DNA from 3 places in the Nonomuraea sp. NPDC050383 genome. Region 3 is predicted to be linked to each of the others. Evidence: riboswitches for the same ligand, from Rfam matches in the RefSeq annotation. Region 3 holds a riboswitch; each other region holds the start of a gene.
What was found. A riboswitch is a leader RNA that binds a small molecule or an ion and turns the genes downstream of it on or off. The one in region 3 is predicted to bind cyclic di-AMP.

Region 1: it holds a riboswitch for cyclic di-AMP, as region 3 does, so the genes downstream of both, ACIBG4_RS12855 (hypothetical protein) here and ACIBG4_RS03710 (C40 family peptidase) in region 3, are expected to answer to the same signal.
Region 2: it holds a riboswitch for cyclic di-AMP, as region 3 does, so the genes downstream of both, ACIBG4_RS35460 (hypothetical protein) here and ACIBG4_RS03710 (C40 family peptidase) in region 3, are expected to answer to the same signal.

The regions. Positions count from the first base shown of each region.
Region 1 covers NZ_JBITIP010000004.1:312,516-320,053, forward strand. Annotated here, with positions in the region: gene ACIBG4_RS12835 (hypothetical protein) at 1-308, shown strand, start outside; gene ACIBG4_RS12840 (roadblock/LC7 domain-containing protein) at 305-736, shown strand; gene ACIBG4_RS12845 (hypothetical protein) at 776-1,147, shown strand; gene ACIBG4_RS12850 (alpha/beta fold hydrolase) at 1,167-2,006, opposite strand; gene ACIBG4_RS12855 (hypothetical protein) at 2,271-3,086, opposite strand; cyclic di-AMP (ydaO/yuaA leader) riboswitch at 3,276-3,412, opposite strand; gene ACIBG4_RS12860 (DUF5302 domain-containing protein) at 3,597-3,800, opposite strand; gene ACIBG4_RS12865 (aldo/keto reductase) at 3,874-4,734, opposite strand; gene ACIBG4_RS12870 (YkvA family protein) at 5,086-5,478, shown strand; gene ACIBG4_RS12875 (VOC family protein) at 5,525-5,902, opposite strand; gene ACIBG4_RS12880 (alpha/beta hydrolase) at 6,015-7,538, shown strand, end outside.
Region 2 covers NZ_JBITIP010000020.1:114,698-122,235, reverse strand. Annotated here, with positions in the region: gene ACIBG4_RS35490 (GNAT family N-acetyltransferase) at 1-61, opposite strand, end outside; gene ACIBG4_RS35485 (uridine kinase) at 155-784, shown strand; gene ACIBG4_RS35480 (TrpB-like pyridoxal phosphate-dependent enzyme) at 866-2,176, shown strand; gene ACIBG4_RS35475 (50S ribosomal protein bL37) at 2,225-2,302, opposite strand; gene ACIBG4_RS35470 (DeoR/GlpR family DNA-binding transcription regulator) at 2,453-3,226, shown strand; gene galT (galactose-1-phosphate uridylyltransferase) at 3,229-4,308, shown strand; cyclic di-AMP (ydaO/yuaA leader) riboswitch at 4,376-4,511, shown strand; gene ACIBG4_RS35460 (hypothetical protein) at 4,516-5,478, shown strand; gene ACIBG4_RS35455 (RNA polymerase sigma-70 factor) at 6,050-6,946, shown strand; gene ACIBG4_RS35450 (aldo/keto reductase) at 6,997-7,538, opposite strand, start outside.
Region 3 covers NZ_JBITIP010000001.1:826,232-833,769, forward strand. Annotated here, with positions in the region: gene ACIBG4_RS03690 (ABC transporter substrate-binding protein) at 1-512, opposite strand, end outside; gene ACIBG4_RS03695 (glycosyltransferase family 4 protein) at 777-1,877, opposite strand; gene ACIBG4_RS03700 (M48 family metallopeptidase) at 1,874-3,223, opposite strand; gene ACIBG4_RS03705 (hypothetical protein) at 3,233-4,060, opposite strand; gene ACIBG4_RS03710 (C40 family peptidase) at 4,165-4,692, opposite strand; cyclic di-AMP (ydaO/yuaA leader) riboswitch at 4,766-4,924, opposite strand; gene ACIBG4_RS03715 (NlpC/P60 family protein) at 5,373-6,347, opposite strand; gene ACIBG4_RS03720 (NYN domain-containing protein) at 6,492-7,538, opposite strand, start outside.

The sequences.
Region 1 (7,538 bases), on a different contig from region 3:
TGCCCAGGCGGCCACGCGGCGGCCGGCGCTCCCGCCCCTCCCCCCAGACCCCGGATCCGGCGGATGCGCCGCCTCAGCCGCCGGATCCGGCCGGCCCTCCCACCGCCCCGTTCCCCGGCGTCTCCAGCGGGCCGCCCGGCATGCCGCTCGCGGCGCCGGCCGGTCCGCCGCCTCTCCTCCCCCACGCGGCCGGCGCGGCCGGCGCGCAGCCGCACGCGGCCCGCCCCCTCGGCCCCGCCGTGACGGCGGACCCGAGGGATCTGGCCCTGCTCATGCGGCTGAAGAAGGCGCTGGAGGAGCTGGCATGAGGTTCCCCCCACTCACCGTCGTGAGACTGCCCTCGTTCAGAAGGAGGCCACCGGTGGAGCTGCACGACGAGGTGCTCAAGGAGATGGTGCTCCTGCGGGAGCGCACCCCGGACGTCAGCGGCAGCGTCGCCTGCACGGTCGACGGACTGGCCGTCGCCTGCGACCCCGCCGTGGACAACGGCGAGCGGACGGCCGCGCTCACCGCCGCCCTGCTCGCCATGAGCAGGCGCATGCTCGCGATCTCCGGGAGGGGCGACCTGGAGGAGACGCTCATCTCGGGCACGGCCGGGTACGCCGCGTTCTACGCCGCGGGCCCCACCATCGTCCTCACAGTCCTGGCCCAGCCCGGCACGAACCTCGGGCTGCTCCGGCTGGAGGGCCGCAGGACCGCGGCCGCCCTGGCCGCCATCGCGGCACGGACGCGATGACCGTCCACCAGAGAAATCAGCAGAGAACGGAGAAATGACATGGCCAGCATGGACGTCTCTCTCAAGGAGATGATGACGATCGACGGCTCCATCGGGGCGGCGGTCGTCGACCACGGCAGCGGCATGACGCTGGGCTCGCTCGGCGGCTCCAAGGAGCTTGACCTCCAGGTCGCGGGCGCCGGCAACACCGAGGTGGTCAAGGCCAAGCTCCGCACGATGGACTCGCTCGGGCTCAAGGACACGATCGAGGACATCCTGATCACGCTCGGCTCGCAGTACCACATCATCCGGCCCATCAGCGGGCGCGGCGGCAAGGGCCTGTTCCTCTACCTGGCCCTGGACCGGGCCCGGGCCAACCTGGCGATGGCCAGGCACCAGCTCCGCTCCATCGAGGAGAAGCTGGACGTCTAGCCGGGCGGCGCCGGCGGGGTCATCCGGCGGTCAGCTTGGCGATGGCGGCGACGAGGTCCGGCCAGAGCGGACGCGGCAGGTCGTGGCCCATGCCGGGGAAGGTCAGCAGCCTGGCCCCGGGGATGGCCTCGGCGGTGGCCCGGCCGCCCGCGAGGGGGACGAGCTGGTCGGCCTCGCCGTGGACCACGAGCGCCGGCACGTCGAGCCGGCGCAGCCGTTCGGTGCGGTCGCCGGAGGCCATGATGGCCGCGAGCTGGCGCGCGGTGCCCGGCGGGTCGAAGCAGCGGTCGAACGCGCGGGCGGCCACGTCCGCGATGCGCGCGCGGTCCGGCTCGAAGCCGGGTGAGCCGATCAACGCCCAGGCGTCCTGGGCCCGCGCGACCACCTCCTCGCGCCCGGCGGGCGGCGTGGCCAGCAGCACCGCGCTCGCCGCCGGCGTGGGAGGGGCGACCCGCGAGCCGGGCGTGGACATGATGGAGGTGAGCGTGAGCACCCGGCCGGGATGCCGGATGGCCAGCGTCTGGGCGATCATGCCGCCCATCGAGGCGCCCACCACGTGGGCGGCGCTCCAGCCGAGCGCGTCCATCAGCCCGGCGGCGTCGTCGGCCATGTCGTCCAGCAGGTACGGCGCCGGGCCCCCGAACACGGGCTGGCCGAGGTCGTGCAGGTGCGTCGACAGGCCCGCGTCGCGGTTGTCGAAGCGGACGACGTGGTGCCCCTGCTCGGCGAGGAGGTGGCACAGGTCGTCGTCCCAGTGGATGAGCTGGGCGCCGAGGCCCATGACGAGGAGGAGGGGACGAGCCCCGGCCGCGCCGAAGCTCTCGTAGGCGATCTCGATGCCGTTGGCCTTCGCTCGCATGGTCACGAGAAACAGAATGACATTCTGATCGCGGGCCGGTAAAGCCCCCACGCGGGGACCCGTGTGCGCGGAAATGCGCGCACCCCGTCCCGGAACCGCCGGGGCGGCGGCGGTTCCGGAACGGGGTGGCGGGGTGGGGGCCTGGATGGAGAGGCAGGCAGGCCCCCGGGGGAGGCCGGACCGGACGGGGTGGCGTCCGGACCCGGCCGATGGTCGGGTGCCGGCCCGTGTGCCGCCTGAGGGGGCGGCATGCGGGCCGGGCGGTCAGCGCTGGACGAGCTTGCGCAGGCGGTCGCGGCCGAGGTACAGGCCGCCGCCGACCGCGGCCACGCCCACCAGGGCGAGGCTGGCCGAGGTGCTCAGACCCTCGTCGCCGGAGGCGGCGTCGCGGGCCTCGGTGCGGGTGGTGGTCTCGGAGGCGTTCACCACGCCGGCGTCGTCCTTGTCACGGGACGAGACGGAGGTGCCCTTGCCCGCGGATCCGGCGCCGGACTCCTCCGGAGTGGTGGACTTGTCCTCGGCCAGCACCGGCGGCTTGGCCGGGTTGTGGTCGACGCGACGCCAGGCGCCGGTGGAGAAGGCGACCGGGTGGTTCTTCTTGCCCGCGCCGTTGCCCCACTTGGTGATGACGTAGCTCACCTTGATGTGGCCCTGGCCGCCGACACCGTCCACACCGAGGGTGCTGGAGTTGAAGCGGCCGCCGGTGAGCTGGGCGAAGGTCTTGGCGTCGAGGTCGAGCATGACGCCGCTGCTGGAGGGCACGCCCGGGCCGCGGTCCCCGACGAAGAAGGGGGCCTTCTTGCCCTTGTACATGACGTAGCCCTCGGTCATGAGCGGCCAGCTGGGGCTGGCTGCCAGACCCTTCTGCATGGGCTTGCCGCTGGCCGGCAGGCCGGTGTCACCGGCGCGGCCGGAGGAGTCGTCCCAGAAGTAGGAGGCGGTGGTCGAGCCCTTGAGGAGAACCTGCCGGCCTTCGTCGCTGTCGGCGTGCGCGGCCGTGGTGCCGGCGCCGATGGTGAGCGCGCCGAGTACGGCCGCCGTGAAGAGGCTGAAGGAACGCATGCCAAGTCGTTCGGACATGTGTTGAAAAAGTCCTTTACGTGGGGGTACAGAGGGGCGCGCTCCGAAGAGATGGGGACGCGTAGCCGGGCAGAACGCCGAACGGGCGCTACGCGAGAGCGCGAGAGAAGGTCAGGGGGAACGGGTGCCGCTCAGGAGGCGGCGGGTGGCACTGCCCCGTCCGGGGGTACGCGGTAGCGCATGAAAGTCTTGTCCTCTCCATCTCGCCTACCGGGTTAGCTGACGGGTTCGGACGTGGAGATGCCCTACCGGCCAGGTGCGGCCGGATTCACCCCAGAAGTGGGTCCCCGGTTCCCGCGCGGTGCGGGATTCGGCGCCGGCCAGTCGCCGCTTCCTCTCGAAGGGCTAGGTCACTGACCGGAATGCGCTTGACTCTAGCCAGCGAACCGGACAAAAGCAAAGGTAAGCCCATAAATCGGGCGAAGATCTACCTTTCAGGCAAAGAAAAAGAGGGGTACGGCATGCCGTACCCCTCCAGGAAACCAGGTCTCAGCCCGTGCTCCGGACGCCTCAGCCTCCGCTCTTGCGCCGGAAGGAACGCTTGCTGGCGGCCGGTCCGTGAGCGCCGTGAATCTTGGAAGCGTCGCCGCCCCTGCCACCAGCGCCCGAGTCGGCCTGCCGGGCACGCTTGCGCTCCAGCGCCTCACGGAACTTGCGCTTCAACTCGTCCTCGGGAGTTGCTTCGCTGGCTTCCGGCTCCGGTGTTTCCGTCATGAGGACCTCCTGGTGTTGGGGACATTCAAAGCTTCGCACGCCCGAACCCGCCGCGCGAAACCGGCGGGCCTCCTCAGCCGCCGAGAGCGGCGAGCTCCTCGGAGGTCAGGACCAAATCCGCCGCCGCCACCGAGTCGAGGATGCTCTCCGGCCGGCTCGCCCCCGGGATCGGGACTACGACCGGGCTGCGCGCCAGCTCCCAGGCCAGGCATACCCGCTGCGGAGACACCCCGCGCTGCTCGGCCACCCTGGCGAACCCCTCGTGCGCGCCGCCGAGCCGCCCCGCCGCGCTGATCCCGCCCAGCGGCGACCACGGCAGGAACGCCACGCCCAGCTCCTCGCACAGGTCCACCTCGGGCTCGCTGGAGCGGAACGCGGGCGAGTACTGGTTCTGCACACTCGCCAGCCGGCCGCCGAGGATGTCGTAGGCGATCCTGATCTGGCGCGGGTTCGCGTTGGAGATGCCCGCCATCCGGATCTTGCCGGCGTCGAGCAGGTCGCGCAGCGCGCCGATCGTCTCCTCGTACGGCACGGCCGGGTCGGGCCGGTGGTGCTGGTAGAGGCCGATCGCCTCGACGCCCAGGGCCTTCAGGGATCGCTCGCACGCCTCGACCAGGTACGACGGCCGTCCGTCCACGGCCCAGCCGCCGTCCGGGGGCCGCGTGTGACCGCCCTTGGTCGCCACCAGCACCGCGTCGCCGTCACCGCCCCAGCTCGCGAGCGCCTTGGCGACCAGCCGCTCGTTGTGACCCACCTCGTCGGGTGCGGGCGTGTAGGCGTCGGCCGTGTCGATCAGCGTCACGCCGGCGTCGAGCGCCGCGTGGATCGTCCGGATCGACTGGGCCTCGTCGGGCATGTGCCCGGCCACCGACATGGGCATCGCGCCGAGACCGATGGAGCTGACGGCGGTTTGTCCGAGTGGTCGCGTGTTCATGCGGACCATCCTCCCCCTGGGGCGACCGAAAGAGGAAGGCGACCCTACCGGTTTCGCCAGCCGGGGGTGACGCTTGTGGTCCGGCGCCCGGGGCGCGGGTGCCACGCACGGGCGGGCACGTGGACGCGGTGGCGGACGGTCGCGGGCCGGGCACGTGGACCCGTCGGGTGTGCGGACGGTCGCGGGGCGGACATGTGGACCCGTCGGGTGTGCGGACGGTCGCGGGGCGGACATGTGGACCCGTCGGGTGTGCGGACGGGGGCGGGCGTGCCGGGGAGTCGCCGTACAGTGATGTGAGGTCGTGCGGAGGCCGGGCGGTGATCGCCACGGCTCGGAAGAGGGCGGAACGTCGTGCGTGGCTGGTTGATCGGGCTGGCGGTCACCGTCGTGTGCGTGGCGGCCACGTGGGGTGTGCTCGTCCTGCTGGCGCGCCGCCTGCCGCCCGGGCTCGCGCGGGACCTCGCCGCGTTCATCCCCGACTGCCTGACCACCGTCCGCAGGCTCCGGAGCGACCCCGCGGTGCCGCGCCGGGCGAAGATCGCGATCGTGATCGCGGGTGTGTGGGTGGCCAGCCCGATCGACCTGATCCCGGAGTTCCTGCCGGTCATCGGCCCGCTGGACGACATCGTGGTGGTCGCCCTGGCCCTGCGGTACGCCGCCCGGCAGGTGCCCCGCGAGGTGCTGCTGGACGCCTGGCCGGGCGAGCCCCGACTGCTCCTCCGCCTCCTCGGCGACCGCGGCTGACCACCAGCCGCCGCCCACTCGCGCGCACCGGCGAGCGGCGGCGCGCTCAGTCGTCCAGCCTCATGCGGAGGAGGCAGAACTCGTTGCCCTCCGGGTCGGCCAGCACGTGCCACGTCTCCTCGCCGGTCTGCCCCACGTCCGCCGGCCGGGCCCCCGCCGCGAGCAGCCTCTCCAGCTCGGCGGCCTGGTCGCGATCGGTCGGGTTCACGTCGATGTGCAGCGGGAGCTTCCCGGGCCTCGGATCGTCGGACGGATTGAACACGAGGGTCGGCTGCAGCCCCCCGAACCCGGTCTCCCCCGGCCCGATCTCCACGCTCCCCTCATCCCGGTCTATCACCACGAACCCAAGCACTTCACACCAGAACGCCGCCAGCCGCTCGGGGTCGCGACAATCCAGCACCAACTCACTGATCCGACAAGCCATGAACACTTCACTACCCCGCTCCACCGGAGATTCATGCCGCATGCCCCGATACCCGGAGGAGTCGCCGATCGCCTGAGGGACCGCGGGCTCGCCTGGCATCCTTGGCCGCGTCATGGCGGATCACAGCGCGGCGGCGCTCGCGGCGTACGAGCGGGCGGCGGCGGCACTGGCCGCGTACGGGCGGGCGGCGGCACTCGCGGCGGGCCATCACGCCGGCCTCGACCCGGCGGCCCGGCTCGCGCACGCCCACGCCTGGGTCGGCGGCGGTGCCCCCGCCTTCGCGGAGGACCTGGCCCGCCACCGGGCCCGCCTCCAGTCCTCGCTCACGGACGCGCTACACGGGCTCGCCCTCCTCGTCGTACGGCACGGCGGACCGGCACCGGCCGTTCCCGCGCTGACCACGTCCGTCGCGGCTCTGGCCCCCGCCCCGGGCCGCTTCCAGGGCGTCGAGCAGAACGCCATGACCACCCTGGTGGCGTCCCTGGGCCACGCCGCACAGACGCTGCCGGTCGCCGGGGCGTGCCTCGCCGCCGAGCTGTCCGCCCACGGCCTGCCCGCCGAGCCCGGCCACGAACTCCGCCGCATCGCCACCTGGGCCGCCGCCCACAGCGACGACCTGCGGCGCCGCCTCAACCTGATCCGCCAGACAGTGCCCGGCCCGACGCTGCCGGCGGGGCTGGCGGCGTACGGGCTGTTCGGCGGCCACGCCCCCGACCCGGGCGGCGCGGAGCGCCTGCTGGCGCGCATCGCGGCGGGCGAGGAGCACGCGGTGACGCGGCTGCTGACCGTCCAGGAGAACGGGACCGACGCGGGCCTGGCGGCGCGGGTCGCCGCGTGGTGGCACACGCTGCCGCGCGAAGCGCGGGAACGCCTGGTGACGCTCCGCTGGTCCGGACTGCTGAACGGCCTGCCGGCGACGGTCCGGGACCGGGCCAACCGCCGCGGGCTGGCCGAGGAGCGGACCCGGCTGGAGCGGGAGCTGGAGACGGCCACGGCCGACCTCGGCCGGCTCGCCGACCCGGGCCTGCTGGGCGGCTGGGAACGCATCGCCGCCCGGCTGCGGCGCATCGACCTCATCGAGTCGCAGCTCCGCCCGGTGGCGGGACATCCGGCGCCGCTGCTGCTGGCGTTCGACGCGACGGGTCAGGGGCGGCTCGTCGTCTCCTGGGGCGATCCAGACACGGCGGACATCACGGTCACGTCTGTGTCGGGGCTCACGTCGGGACTGGACGCCGCACGGGGGGATCTGGAGCGGTCCCGGGCGTTGTGGCAGCAGGCGCGCGCGACCAGCGGAGAACGCTCGATAGCGTCGATCACCTGGCTCGGCTATGACGCCCCGCAGATCGACCCGGGCCTGTTCGACATCACCAGGTCCGTCGCCGCCGACAACGCGGCGGCCAAGGGCGGCAGGGCGCTCGCCGCGTTCGCCGACGGCCTGCACGCCGCCCACGCGCCCTCGGGGACGGCACGCAGCGTCGTCATCGGGCACAGCTACGGCTCGCTCACCACGGGCCACGCCGCCGCCCTCCGCCCGGGCAGGCTCGCGGACGACCTCATCCTCATCGGCAGCCCGGGGACCGGCGTCGACCACGCCTCACGGCTGGGCGTCGACCCGGCGCACGTGTGGGTGGGCGAG
Region 2 (7,538 bases), on a different contig from region 3:
TGGGGGGCAGCTGGTCCGGGCCGGTGATGTCCAGGAACTCGGGGACGGCCTCGTGTGTCATGGTTACACCCTGGCGGACGGCACCGACAGGACGGCGAGGCGGGCCGCGGGCGGCCGCCGGTGGGGTGAAGGAAGGTCGCGTAGGCTCGGGGCGATGCGTGTGCGACCGATCTCGCCGGAGGCGCTGGCGGAGGAGCTGGCCGGGCGGATCGACGCCCTTCCCCGCGACCGGCGGGTGCGGGTGCTGCTCGACGGTGCGCCGCCGGGCGAGCCGGGGCGGCTGGCCGACGCCCTCGTCACGCCGCTCAGGGTCCGCGGGCGGGCGGTGGTGCGGGTGTCCGCCGGCGACTTCCTGCGGCCCGCGTCGCTGCGGCTGGAGTACGGTCGTACCGATCCGGACGTGTTCTACGACGACTGGCTCGACACCGGGGCGCTGGTCCGTGAGGTGCTCGGGCCGTTGGAGCCCGGCGGGACCGGCAAGGTGCTGCCGGCGCTGTGGGACAGCGGCGCGGACCGGGCCTACCGCCTGCCGTACGAGGACCTGCCCGTGGGAGGGGTGCTGCTGCTCGACGGGACGTTGCTCCTGGGGCGGGGGCTGCCGGCGGAGCTGAGCGTGCATCTGTGGCTGTCGGAGGCGGCGCTGGCGCGCGGCACCGGCGAGGACGAGCGCTGGCGGCTGCCCGCCTATGCCCGTTACGAGCGCGAGGCGCGGCCCCGGGCGAGCGCCGACGTCGTCGTACGGGTGGACAGACCCGGACGGCCGGCGATCGAGGACCCCGGCTGAACCGTGGAGCCGGCTGAAGGAGCTCCAGGTGATCCGGCGCGTGACCTGGTGAGATGGGCGGGACCGGCGCAGACTGGAACGGTGATCCCTAGCCACTGGTACAACATCGTCCCGGACCTGCCCGCGCCCCCGCCTCCGCCGCTGCACCCGGCGACCCGGCAGCCCGTGGGCCCGGACGACCTCGCGCCGCTGTTCCCGATGGAGCTGATCGGCCAGGAGGTGAGCGGCGAGCGGTTCGTCGCCGTCCCGCGCGAGGTGCTGGACGTCTACCGGCTGTGGCGGCCGACGCCGCTGCTGCGGGCGCGCCGGCTGGAGCAGGCGCTCGGCACCCCGGCCCGGATCTACTACAAGTACGAGGGCGGCTCCCCCGCCGGGTCGCACAAGCCGAACACCGCCGTGCCGCAGGCGTACTACAACGCCCGCGAAGGGGTGCGGAAGCTTACCACCGAGACCGGCGCCGGGCAGTGGGGCAGCGCGCTGGCGTTCGCGTGCGCGCAGTTCGGGCTGGAGTGCGAGGTCTGGATGGTGCGGGCCTCCTACGACCAGAAGCCGTACCGGCGCTCGCTCATGCAGGTGTACGGCGCGACGGTGCACGCCAGCCCGTCGCCCATGACCAAGGCCGGGGCCAGGGTGCTGGCCGAGACGCCCGGCTCGTCCGGCAGCCTGGGCATCGCGATCAGCGAGGCGGTCGAGGTGGCCGGCTCCGGCGAGGACGTCCGGTACGCGCTCGGCTCGGTGCTGAACCATGTGCTGCTGCACCAGACCGTGATCGGCGAGGAGGCGCTCCAGCAGATGGAGGAGACGCCCGACGTGATCATCGGCTGCACCGGCGGTGGCTCCAACTTCGCGGGGCTCGTCTTCCCGTTCCTGCGCGAGAAGCTGGCCGGCCGGATCGACCCGGTGATCAGGGCCGTCGAGCCGGCCGCGTGCCCGTCGTTGACCAGGGGTGTGTACGCCTACGACTTCGGCGACACGGCAGGGTTCACGCCGCTGCTCAAGATGCACACCCTGGGCCACGACTTCGTGCCGGACCCGATCCACGCGGGTGGCCTGCGCTACCACGGCATGTCGCCGCTGCTGTCGCACATGTACGAGCTGGGGATGTTCGAGGCGGTCAGCAAGTCGCAGAGCGAGTGCTTCGAGGCCGGTGTCCGCTTCGCCCGTACCGAGGGGATCCTGCCCGCGCCCGAGCCGACGCACGCGCTGGCCGAGACGATCGCCGAGGCGCTGCGCTGCAAGGAGAGCGGCGAGGAGAAGGTGATCCTGACGGCACTGTGCGGTCACGGCCACTTCGACCTGGCCGCGTACGACCGTTACCTGTCGGGGGCGATGGAGGACTTCGCGCTTCCGCAGGAGCGCATCGACGAGGCCCTCGCCCACCTGCCCGGCTGACCCGACCGCGCCGTCCCGGTCGCCGCGGACCCGCCGGCCGGGCGGGCGTCAGCGCGCCGTGGGACGCTTGCCGTGGTTGGCCTTCTTCTTCCTGCGGGCCTTGCCCTTGCGACTGCGCTTGGCCATACCGGCCTCCCTGTGAAAGCGACGAGCTCTGGTGTGACGTGCGTCTCCAACGTCTCCCGCCGGCGCTTCCGGCACAAGGGTGAGACCGGTCAACATTCCCCAACACTGGCATGTCATAATTTGGTGGAATCTGTTGGAAGGAGCGCGGGCTTGCTGGCACAGCAGCGACAGCAGACCATCCTCGAGCGTGTGCGCAGCAGCGGCGGCGTCCGGGTGGCGGACCTCGTGCGCGAGCTCGGCGTCTCCGACATGACGATCCGCCGCGACCTGGAGGTCCTCGCCGAGCGCGGCCTGCTGGCCAAGGTCCACGGCGGCGCGACGGCGCTGGACCAGGGGTCCACGGAGGAGCCCGGCTTCACCGCCAAGTCGGCCCGGCAGCAGTACGAGAAGGAGGCCATCGCGCGTGCCGCCGCCGAGCTCGTACGGCCGGGCACCGCGGTCGCGCTGTCGGCCGGCACCACGACGTGGTCGCTGGCCCACCATCTGACGGGCGTGCCCGACCTGACGGTCATCACGAACTCCGTGCCGGTCGCCGACGTCTTCCACCGCAACCCGCGCCCCGACCGCACGGTCGTGCTGACCGGGGGCGTCCGCACTCCTTCCGACGCGCTGGTGGGCCCGGTGGCGGTGGCCGCGATCCGCCGGCTGCACGTGGACACGCTGTTCCTCGGGGTGCACGGCATGAGCGTGCGGGCCGGGTTCACCACGCCGAACCTGCTGGAGGCGGAGACCGACAGGGAGCTGGTGGCCGCGGCGCACCGGCTGGTGGTCCCGGCGGACCACACGAAGTGGAACACGATCGGCATCAGCACGATCGCCGACCTGGCCGAGGCCGACGTCGTCATCACCGACGCGGGGCTGCCCGAGGACGCACGCACCGAGCTGGCCGAACGGGCCGGACAACTGATCATCGCTGAGGGGTAGCCGTGAAGCGCACCATCACCCATCTGGCCGACGGCCGGGAGCTGATCTACTTCGACCGGAGCGACGACGCCGACCGCGGCGCGATCGACCGCCGGCCGCTCGATCCGCGACCGGTGGCCTCCGAGCTGCGTTACGACCCGCTGACCGAGGAGTGGATCGCGGTCGCGGGGCACCGGCAGACGCGCACCTTCATGCCTCCGGCGGACGAGTGCCCGCTGTGCCCGTCGACGGACACGCGGGCCTCGGAGATCCCGGCGCGCGACTATGACGTGGTGGTCTTCGAGAACCGTTTCCCCTCCTTCTCCATGAATCTCGGGACTTATCAGGATGTGGGGGGTCTGAGCGAGGTTCGTCCGGGGGTGGGACGGTGCGAGGTGGTGTGCTTCACCTCGGAGCACTCCTCCTCGTTCTCCCGCCTGTCCGACGCGCAGGTAGAGCTGGTGATGGAGGCCTGGGCCGACCGTACGGCCGAGCTGTCCGCGATCGACGGCGTCGAGCAGGTCTTCTGCTTCGAGAACCGGGGCGAGGAGATCGGCATCACGCTGACCCACCCGCACGGGCAGATCTACGCCTACCCGTACGTCACGCCGCGCACGAAGCTCCAGCTCGGCGCGGCCGCGCGGCACGCGGCCCGGCAGGGGGGCAACCTGTTCGCGGACGTGCTGGCGGCCGAGCGCGCCGCCGGGACGCGGGTCGTGGCCGCCAACGAGCTGTGGACGGCCTTCGTCCCGGCCGCGGCCCGGTGGCCGTTCGAGGTGCACGTCTATCCGCACCGGCAGGTCCCCGACCTCGCCGCGCTGTCGGAGGAGGAGCGCGCCGCGTTCGCGCCGCTCTACACCTCGGTGCTGCGGGCCCTGGACGGGATGTTCGGCGTCGCCATGCCGTACGTCTCGGCCTGGCACCAGGCTCCGGTACGGCAGGACCGGGAGCTGGGGTACCTGCACCTGGAGCTGTTCAGCATCAGGCGGGCGCCCGGGAAGCTGAAGTATTTGGCGGGGTCGGAGTCGGCGATGGGCGCGTTCGTCAACGACGTGCTCCCCGAGGAGGCGGCCCGGCTGCTCCGATCACAGATTGATCACTGATTGATCTCCGATTGGAGTCGCATGACCTCCGCTTTACTACTAGTATCCCTTCGGTACCGGCCGTAACAGCTGGTACACGCCTAATCCCGGGCGCGTCGCTCGGGAGCCGGGGACCCACCGCATCTGGGGTGAATCCACTTCGGTGGTAGGGACCTCCCATCCCGAACCCGTCAGCTAACCCGGCCGGCAGAGGGAGAGGAATACTCCGTGGCGTCCGCGTCCCCCACGCGCCTTGCCATCAACTTCGTCATCGGCGTCGTGATCGCCACCGCCGGCTTCGGCGCGGCCACCGCGACCGCCGCCCCCAAACCCAGCGAATCCGAGCTGCGCGCCGAGCTGAAGAAACTGAACGGCAAGGTCGACAAGCTCATCGAGAGCTACAACCTCAAGCGGGTCGAGCTGGCCAAGGCCCAGCAGGCGGCCGGCACGGCCGGCAAGCGGCTCGCCGCCGCCGAGCAGGCGGTCGCCACGGCCGAGCGCCGGGTCACCGAGATCGCGCAGCTGCGCTACCAGAACGGCGACCCGGCCGTCCTCGGCTTCATGCTCCCCAACAGCGCCGCCGGCGCGGCCGTCCTGGAGCAGATGACCCGCGACCAGCAGACGGTCGTGGCGGGCGTCGCCAAGGCCCGCGACGAGAAGAAGCGGGCGGCCGACGAGGCCGCCGCCCTGGCCACCCGGATCAGCGCCGAGACGGCGGACGTCGCCAAGCGGCGCGACGAGGCCCAGGACGTCATCGACGACATCGAGAAGAAGCTCAAGGATCTCGTGCCGGTCAGCACCGGCCGCCGCTCCGACGGCACCTGGGCGCCCGAGCTGCCGTCGGGCACGGACAACATCACCCCCCGCACCCAGGCGATGCGCGCGCTGGTCCAGAAGAACTTCTCGCTGCCGTTCACGGTCGGCTGCTTCCGCTCGGGGTCGAGCGGCGAGCACCCGCTGGGCCGGGCGTGCGACTTCATGATGAGTTCGGGCGGCACCATGCCCAGCGCCGCCAACCAGGCGCTCGGCGACCGCCTCGCGGCCTGGGCGTTGGCGAACAAGGCGAAGCTGGGAGTGAAGTACGTGATCTGGCGGCAGCGCATCAACCAGGGCTCCGGATGGAGCGCCATGTCGGACCGCGGCAGCATCACCGAGAACCACTTCGACCACGTCCACATCTCGATGAACTGAACGGGTGTCGGGCTGCGGGACCGCCGGTCGGCTCACCACCGGCGCCCGCCGCCGCTGCCACCCGCGCAGCGAGCTCGATCAGCTCCGCTCCGACCCACCGCCGGGTGTGATCCGCGCCGCACCTTGTCACAGGTTCCCTCCGCCCGACGCCTTGGGTGCGAAACCCGAGCGAACGGAGCAGGAACCATGACGGAGCACACCGGCGGCCGGACGGAAGTGATCGTGATCGGCGCCTCCTCACCGACGAGACCCTGACCAGCATCGACGACGACCGCATCGTCGCCGCCGGGGATGCGACCTCGCCCTCGGGCCTCGCTTATCGGATGGGCTGCCAGGCCGCCGTCCAGCTGGGCCCGCACGCCGCCGACGCCGTGCTTCGCCGGATCGAGGGCGGAGCGCCCGAAGCCATCAGCGTCGCCTTCGCCGGGCTGCGCGTCAGCCTCGGCCGCGGTCCGCGCCCGCGTACGTGTCGTAGCCCCCTGAAGTGGGCGGCCCAGGCGCCGCTCGCTCCTCCATGCCCGCTCCCCCATGCCCGGCCTCCCGGGACGGACCGCCGTGGAAGGATCCGAGGATGCACGACCACGCCGCGGACCCGGCGACCGAGGCCTTCGTCGCCCACCGCAACCTGCTCTTCACCGTCGCGTACGAGATCCTCGGCTCGGCGGCCGACGCCGAGGACGTCCTGCAGGAGGTCTGGCTGCGCTGGGCCGAGATCGACCTGGCGCAGGTCCGCGACCCGCGCGCGTTCCTCGTGCGCGTCACGTCCCGGCTGGCGCTCGACCGGCTGCGGGCCCTGCGGCGCCGCAAGGAGGCCTACGTCGGCCCCTGGCTGCCCGAGCCGCTGCTCACGTCGCCGGACGTCGCGGAGAACGCCGAGCTCGCCGAGAGCCTGTCCATGGCCGTGATGCTCGTCCTGGAGACCCTCTCGCCCACCGAGCGGGCCGTGTTCGTCCTGCGCGAGGTCTTCGACGTCGACTACGACGAGATCGCGGAGGCGGTCGGCAAGACCCCCGCCGCGGTCCGCCAGATCGCCCACCGCTCCCGCAAGCACGTCGACGCCCGCCGCCCTCGCCAAGTGGTCTCCCCGCGCCAGGCGCAGGCCGCCCTCGCGTCGTTCCAGCACGCCGTGGAGACCGGCGACCTGCAGGGCGTGCTCGACGTGCTCGCCCCTGACGTCGTCCTGATCAGCGACGGCGGTGGCGTCAGGAGCGCCGCGCTGCGGCCCGTCACCGGCCTCGCGAAGGTGGTCCGCCTCCTCCTCGCCAGTCTCGGCGACAAGGAAGGCACGCTCACGGGCGAGCCCACCACCGTCAACGGCGATCCGGCGCTCCTCCTGCGCCTCGACGGCGAGATCGACAGCGTCATGGCGCTCAAGGTCGAGGACGGCCTCGTCACCGGCATCTACTTCATCCGCAACCCTGACAAGCTCACCCACATCGCCGCCGCCACACCGCTCACCCTGACCTGATACCGGTACGGCCGCGGTTCCCGCCCCGGGAAGGAACGGGGGCCGCGGCGTCAGTCCCAGGTGGGGAGGTGCTGCTCGGGGTAGCGGGCGCCGAAGCCGCCCGTGGGGAGGATCTCCGCGACGCGCTTCAGGTCCGCCTCGTCGAGGACGAGGTCGGCGGCGGCGACGTTCTCCTCCAGCCGCCCGCGGCTGCGAGTGCCGGGGATGGGGACGATGTCGTCGCCCTGGGCGAGGAGCCAGGCCAGGGCGAGCTGGGCGACGGTGGCGTCCTTGTCGGCGGCCAGGTCGGCGAGCCGGCGGGTGGCCTCCAGATTCCGCTCGTAGTTGCCGGGCTGGAAACGGGCGTCCCAGCTGCGCATGTCACCGGGGTCGTACTCGGCGCCGGGCTTGGCCTGGCCCGTGAGGAAGCCCCGGCCGAGGGGCGAGTAGGCGACGAATCCGATCCCCAGCTCGCGCAGCACCGGCAGGAGGGTCTCGACGTCGCGCTCGAACAGGGAGTACTCGGTCTGCAGGACCGAGACGGGCTGGACGGCGTGGGCGCGGCGGATGGTGTTGGCCCCCGCCTCGCTCAGGCCGAAGTAGCGGACCTTGC
Region 3 (7,538 bases):
GCGTAGGTCCTGGGCGGCTCGGCGATGCCGGCCTGCGCGAACAGCTTCTTGTTGTAGAAGACGTTCGGGATGGTCTGCGTGTTGGTCGGCAGCTGGAGGACCTTGCCGTTGACCGCGCCGCAGGTGGGGCAGAGGAAGTCCTTGAGCTCGGCCTCGGTCCAGGGGGCGAGGTGCGACTCCAGCGCGACGAGGTCCTGCATGCCGATCTGCACGTCGGGAAGCTGCCCGGAGGCGGCGAGCTGCTTGGCGTAGTCGTTGCGCTCCGACTCCGACGGCGCGGCGACCAGTTCGACGTCCAGGTCGGGGTGGGCCTTGGTGACCAGCTCGACCTGGGCCTTCCAGTACGACTCGGGCAGGTTGGGCGAGGGGAAGACGAGGAAGGAGACCTTCTGTTTCCCGCCCTCCGAGGAGGGCGCCGAGGACCGGTCGGTCCCGGAGGTACCGCTGGAGCAGCCGCTGGATGCCAGGGCCACGGCGACCGTGATCGCACCGGCCGCTAAGAGCTTGTTCACTCGTGCCACCCTTCCGAGGGAGACCACGACTCATCCGACCATTGTGGGAGAGCACCGCGTCGCCGGACGAGCGACAGCCGCCTGTTTCGCGCAATAGGTAGGATCACTTGTACGTGCGCCCACTCATTGTTGTCAAGGCACATCGGTGATACGCCGAGCCTGAATGCGGCAAAGGTAGGATCACTGGCGCGATGGCGCGCGGACAGTGGTCGGAGTGGTCACGCGACGCCGGCGTACGCGCGGCGCCACCCGGGGGTGACCGGCTCAGAGGAGCGTCTGGAAACGGGTGGCGACCAGGTCCCAGGACCACTCGTGGGTGGTCCAGTCGCGGCCGGCGGCGCCCAGCTTGCGGGCCCGTTCGGGGTCGCCGAGCAGCTCGGCCAGGGCCGCGGCCACCTCGCCGGTGTCCTGCCCGTCGACGAGCAGGCCGGTCTCGCCGTGGCGCACCGCGTCGGGCGCCCCGCCGGAGGCGCCCGCCACCACGGGCAGCCCGGTCGCCGACGCCTCCAGGAACACGATGCCGAGCCCCTCCACGTCCACCCCGCCCCACCGGGTACGGCACGGCATGGCGAACACGTCGCCGGCCGCGTAGTAGCCGGGCAGCGCCGAGGCCGGGACCGTGCCGGTGAAGCGGATCGACTCCCGCCCGGCGGCCATCCGTTCCAGCCGGCGACGGTACGGGCCGCCGCCCACCAGCAGCAGCACGGCGTCCGGGACCGCCGCGACCACCTCCGGCCAGGCCGCGATCAGCAGGTCCTGCCCCTTGCGCGGGACCAGCCTGGACACACACACCACCACCGGCCGGCCGGCCAGGCCGAGCTCCTCCTTGGCCCGGCCGGGCACCGCCTCGGGACGGAACCGGCCGGTGTCCACGCCCGGGGCCAGCCGTACGAGCTTGGCCGGGGGGATGGCGGCGGCCAGCCGGGCGCGCGTGTACTCCCCCAGGTAGGTGACCACGTCGGCGTGCTCCCCGATGCGGCGCAGCACCGAGCGGAACCCGGGCCCGGCCGCCCACGCCGCCTCGTGGCCGTGGGTGAGCATCACCACCCGCCGCGCCCCGGCGGCACGCAGCCGCGGCGCCAGCAGCCCGAGCGGGGCCGCCGCGCCGAACACCACCGTCCGCGCCCCGTGCTCGGCCACCAGCCGGGCCGGCGCGCGCGCGACGGCGGGCGTCGGCAGCATGAGCGAGGTCGGGTGGCGCACGATCGGGTACGGCTGGTGGCGGTCGAACTCGGCGCAGCCCGGCCAGGAGGGCGCGTAGACGGCCACGCCGGGGGTGCGCACGGCCAGGCCGTGGACGAAGGACTGGATGCCGCCGGGGCGCGGCGGGAAGTCGTTGGTGACGATGACGACGCGTGGGGTCACGGCGTGGGCACGCCGTTCAGCCGCGCCCACGCGCGCGCCAGGGCGATGCGCTCCGGGGTCGAGGGATGGGACGCGTAGAGCACGTACTCCACGGCATCGGGTGACAGGTCGGAGATGTTGGTGAGCGCCAGGCGTTTCTGCATGGCGACGAAGGTGGCCGGGTCCCTCGTCAGGTCGAGGGCGTGGACGTCGGCGCGGGCCTCGACGTGGCGGCCGACGACGTTCTGGGCGGGGCCGGACAGCACGGTGGCCAGGCTCATCAGGCCGAGCAGCGCGCCCACGGCCTTGGGGTCGGCCACCGAGGCGACTCCGGTGCGCCGCCGTACGAGCTGGAAGGCCAGGTACAGCAGCACGGTGCCGGCGGCGGCGCCGAGCCCGCCGACGAGCGTCCCGCTGAGCACGTCGCCGTTCTTGGCGTGGCCGAGCTCGTGCGCGACCACCAGCTCCACCTGCGGGCCCGGGGCGCGCAGCAGCGTGTCGTAGACGACGATCCGGCGGGTGGCGCCGAAGCCCGAGACGTACGCGTTGAGTGCGGTCGTGCGGCGGGAGGCGTCGGCGACGAGCACGTCCTCCACCGGCACGCCGTCGCGCTCGGCCATCCGCAGCAGGCTCGTGCGCAGCGGCCCCTGCGGCATGGGGCGGAAGTCGTTGAACAGTGGCTCGACCACCACGGGGTAGACGAACGAGAGCGCCACGGTCAGCGCGAACGCGCCCACGGCGGCCGGGATCCACCACCGCCGGACCCTGCGCGCCAGCCAGACCAGGACCACCATCGTGAGGGACAGCACGGCGGCGTTGACGCCGATGCTCTTGAGGCGGTCGCCCGTCCAGGACGCCCAGTCCTGCGTGGACAGGCCGTACGCGCGCAGCTCGGTCTCGAACCACATGCCGAGCGGCCACCTGACCGCCTCGACGATCGCGGTGAGCAGCAGCACGCCCAGGACGACGCGCAGCCACCACGGGCCCCTGAGCCGTCCGAGCAGCCGGCCGCCGAGCGGGGTGAGGACGAGCAGGCCGGCGAAGAGCAGGCTCAGGCCGAGCGACAGGTAGCCGGGCGCGCCGGTGGCGGCGTCGAACGCGGCGGCGTGCGCGATCTGGGCGGCGCTGAAGTCACGGGCGGGGTCGGGGGCCACGTGCGGCGCGGAGGGCGGCAGCGCCCGCCACGGCGTCGTGACGGCCACCACGACCAGGGTCGCGATCCCCAGCCCGGCGCACGCCAGACCGGCCTGCCGCGCCGCGGTATGCCCCGTGGCGCTGTCGCCCGGAGTCGCGTCGGTGCCGGGCGCGTCGGTGCCGGGCGCGTCCGCCCCGCGGGCCGCGTCCCCCACCTGGCCGTCGTTCGTCACATGATCCCCCTACGCCAGCTTCTCACGCACGTATGCGCGCCACCCCGCCGTCAGCCGCGCGGCCGGGAGTCCGGCGGCGGCCAGCGCGCGGGCGGCGCCCCGCGTCCTGGCATCACGGTAGAGCCTCACCAGCGTGTCCTCCCCACGCCGCTCGGCGACGTACCGGCAGGCGAGCCACGCCTCCTGGTAGACCGCCGCCAGCCGGGCCGAGCCGGGCGCGAAATCGCCGGGCTCGGGCAGCCGGCGCGGCGGCCGCGACGCCCGGACCTCCGCGGCCAGCTCGGCGGCGGCCACCGGCACGCTCAGGCCGGCGTCGCGGTAGGCGACGTAGTCGGCGAATCCCTCGTACAGCCACGGCGGGAGCCCGCCGGTGCCGGCGGCGACGTGGGTGAGCTCGTGGGTGAGCACGACGTCGCGGCCGGTGGGGGTGAGGCGGCCGAACGTGCCGGGGACCACGATGACGCGGCTTCCGTCGGCCACGGCGGCCAGCCCCTCGACGTCCGCCACGCGGGCCAGGCGCGCGGCCTCGGCGGCGGAGGCGGGCACGAGCACGAGGGGCCGCACGGACACGCGGAGAACGCCGGAGACGCGCTCCGCCGCGGTGTCGGCCCGGCGCGCGAGATCCTGGAGCAGGCTCGGATCGGCCCGGTGTCCCAGCACGAGTGATCGGGCGCCCCGTGCCGCCCGCGTCTCGCCGGGCCACGGCTCGCCCCCCGTCCCGCCGAGCCTGACGTCCCGATCGGGCCGATCCGCCTGAAGGGCGTCACGGGCCGGCGAGGACGCGGCGGCCAGCGCGAGCAGGGGCGCCACCCCCGCCAGCAGGGCTCGACGACTCACCCGGGCGGACACGCTGTCCGATCGTACCCGGCCACCCGCCCGCTGTTGGTTCCCGAACGCGCGAAGACCCCGTCCCCAACCCGGGACGGGGTCTTCGTGCGTGCTCACAGGCCGGGACGTACCGCCCCCACGAACGACGACTTGCGCCATCCGCTGATCTTCTCGACGCGTACCGTCAGACCTGTCCGCGGCGAATGGACCATCTTGCCGTGGCCGACGTACATGCCCACGTGACCGAGCCCCCGGAAGAACATCAGGTCACCCGGCTGGAGGTTCTTCCAGGAGACCTTCTTCTTGATGCGTGCGTACTGGCTGTTCGTCACGCGGGGAATGCTCACGCCGGCCTTCTTCCAGGCGTACTGGACCAGTCCGGAGCAGTCGAACGCGCCAGGGCCGGTGCCGCCGTAACGGTACGGGTCACCGATCTGCGCCTTGGCGACGGCGACGGCCGTATGGGCCTTCGCCTGCTGCCGGACGGCCTTGGAGGCCTTCGCCGTCTTGCCGGCCGCCGTCTTCACGGACGCGGCGGCCGTGCCCGCCGAAACCGTGGAAAGACCGGCCGTGGTGCTCGTCGTCCCTGCCGCCTGGGCCGCCGGAGCATGGAGGACCAGACCTCCGGCCGTCACGGTCATGGTGAGAGCGACGCCGCTCAGGGCGATTCGGGACAGACGGGGGTTGTGCGAGTGGGTAGACAGGATTTCTCCTTGGATCTTCCACGAACGCCTACCGGGTTAGCTGACGGATTCGGGCCTGGAAGTCGCCCTACGGCGCGCGTTACGCGCCGATTCACCCCTGATCCCGCTCGGGATCGCTGGGTCCCCGGCTCCGTGCCTCCTGGCTGCACGGACTCGGCAGGCCACCACCGCAACAAGTACGGATATTTACGGCGGCGACCGATGGATTGCTATCTCGTCCACATCGGGGGGACCGATGTTGGTTCGCGGCGCCATGGCTTGTTCGCCGCGACGCCAGAAGTTACGCCGAGATGTCATGAAACGGCAAAGCGCGGGTCAAGCTGTAAAGATCGCCATAAGGTGTCAGTAAAGTGACGACTCGCAGCTCGCCACCATGATTCGTTACGCAAATGTGACTCTGCTCACAATTGACGAATCAGGCGTCTGTCAGGACTCTTTCGTCACATTTGTCAGGTTTGTCCCCGGCAGGACGGCAGGCCACGTGACCATGACCGGTCACGGACCGCTTCAGTTCTTCACTCACGTTCCCGTCACGAGACGCGCGCACGACCGCTACACTGCCCCGCCACAGCGAGGCAGTGTCTTCGGTTCAGGGTGAGAGGACCCGCCGCGTGGCGCTACGGGCGGATGGCGCCGACGAGGGCGCCGCCGTACGAGGAGAGGGTGGCGACCTTGACGACGTCGCCCGTCTGCGGCGCGTGAACGATCTGGCCGTTGCCCGCGTAGATGCTCACGTGGCCGAGCCCCGAGCTGAAGATGAGGTCCCCGGGCTGCAGCGCGTTCAGCGCCACCCTGCGCGAGGCGCCCCACGCCCACTGCTGCCAGGTGGTGCGCGGCAGCGAGACGCCGGCCGCGCGCCACGACGCCTGCGTCAGCCCCGAGCAGTCCCAGCCGCCGGGGCCCGTGCCGCCGAACACGTACGGCTTGCCCACCTGCGAGTACGCGAACCGGAGCACGGCCGCCGCGTTGCCCGAGGCCGCGCCGGTGTACTTGATGCCGGTGCTGTTGGGGTCGCCCACCCGGTAGGCGCCGAGCCGGTCGAGCAGCTTCTTCTGCTGGGCGATGAGCTTGAGGACCTCGGCGCGTTCCTTGCGGACCGCGTCGCGCTCCTTGTCGGCGGCGGCCAGGGCCTCCTCGGCCTTGTCACGCTCGGCCTTGAGGCCGCGGTTCTCCCGGTCGAAGGCGGTGAGCTTGTCAGCGCGCTCCCGGGTCACCTGGTCGGCCAGGGCGAGGCCGCCCAGGGTGTTCATGGGATCGTCGGAGCCGATCACGCCGGGCATGGAGGTGACGTCGCGGCCCAGCTTGTAGCTGCTGACGGCCATCGAGATCACCTGCTCGCGCAGGTCGGCCACGGTCGCGAGCTTGCGCTTGTAGCTGTCGTTGAGCTCGGTGTAGGCGGACTGGGCCTTCTTGTGGTTCTCGGTCGCCGTGTTGTAGCGGTCGACGACCTTGTCGGCCTTGTCGTTGAGCTTGGCGAGCTTCGCCTTGGCCTGCTTGATCGTGGGCTTCGGCGCGGCCTGGGCTCCACCTGTCGGCGAAAGCAGCAACCCGATCGCGAGACACGCGACCATCGGCACCCGGCCCAAACTCACAGCGTCGCCTCCAAGGGATCATACCTGGGGCGAAATAGTACAGAAGTTAAGGTGTTGATCTCACCTAAACGCCAGATTCCTTATACCGTCGCTTTGCCGTCCGGCCGCTACGGATCGCGCCCTACTCAAGGTCCGGCCCGCGGTCTACGCGCGGCCCAGCCTGCGGAGCAGCAGTGCCGACGGTACGGGGCGGGCGCCCATCCTGCGGACGGATTCGGCCACCTCGCGGTCGGAGGACACCACGGCGATGGCCCGGCCGGGCGGCTCGGCGCGGACGAGCTGGCGGATGAGGTCGTCGGCGATCTCCCCCGGCGCGCTGAACAGCACGCGCACCCCGCGCGGCGCCACCACCTGGACCGGCGCGTTCAGCTCGGCCCCGTCGAAGACCACGGTCACCTCGACGCGGGTCTGCGCGACGAGCCCGCCGAGCCCGGTCATGAGCCGGTTGCGCTGGTCGGCCAGCGTCAGGGTGCCGTAGCCGGCCTTGGTCACGTTGTAGCCGTCGATGATCAGGTGGACCTGGGGCAGTGCGAGGAGCTGGTCGAGGAGCTGCGGGTCGTCGTCGGCCAGCGCGCGGGCCGGCACTCCGCGCACGCTGGGACGCTCGCCGGTGACGGCCGCCACCGAGTCGGCGGGCCTGTTGATCATGGTGGGCAGGGCCAGCTCCCTGCGCAGCCCGGCGGAGGCGTCCTGGAGGGCGTCGAGCAGCACCCGGATGCGGGCGTCCTCGATGCTGCGGCCCTCGCGGGCGGCCCGGCGCGAGGCTTCGAGCTGTTTCTCGGCGTCGGCCAGCCGCTCGCGCAACCGCCGCAGCTCGGCCTCGCCCGCGCTGCCCGCCGCCGAGGCCGTCGACCGCGCCTCCTCGGCGAGCTGCTCCATCTCCTCGGCGCGCCGCTGCGCCTCCCTGGACTTCTCCCGGGCCTCATGGAGGCGACGGCGCAGGTCGGAGTTCTCCGCGCGGGCGGCCTTGAGCTGCTCACGGAGCCGGTCGGTCTCCTCCTTGGCGGCGCTCTTCTGGGCGGCGAGCTGCTCGCGCAGCCGGGACACGACCTCCTCACGCTCGGACCCCTCGGCGGCCACGGCGGACCGTTCGAGGTCGGCGCGGGCCGCCTCGACCATGTCGGCCCAGCCGGGCGGGCGGGTGAGGTAGGCGGCGGCCGCCACGAGCACGGGGTCGGCGGCGGGCGGCAC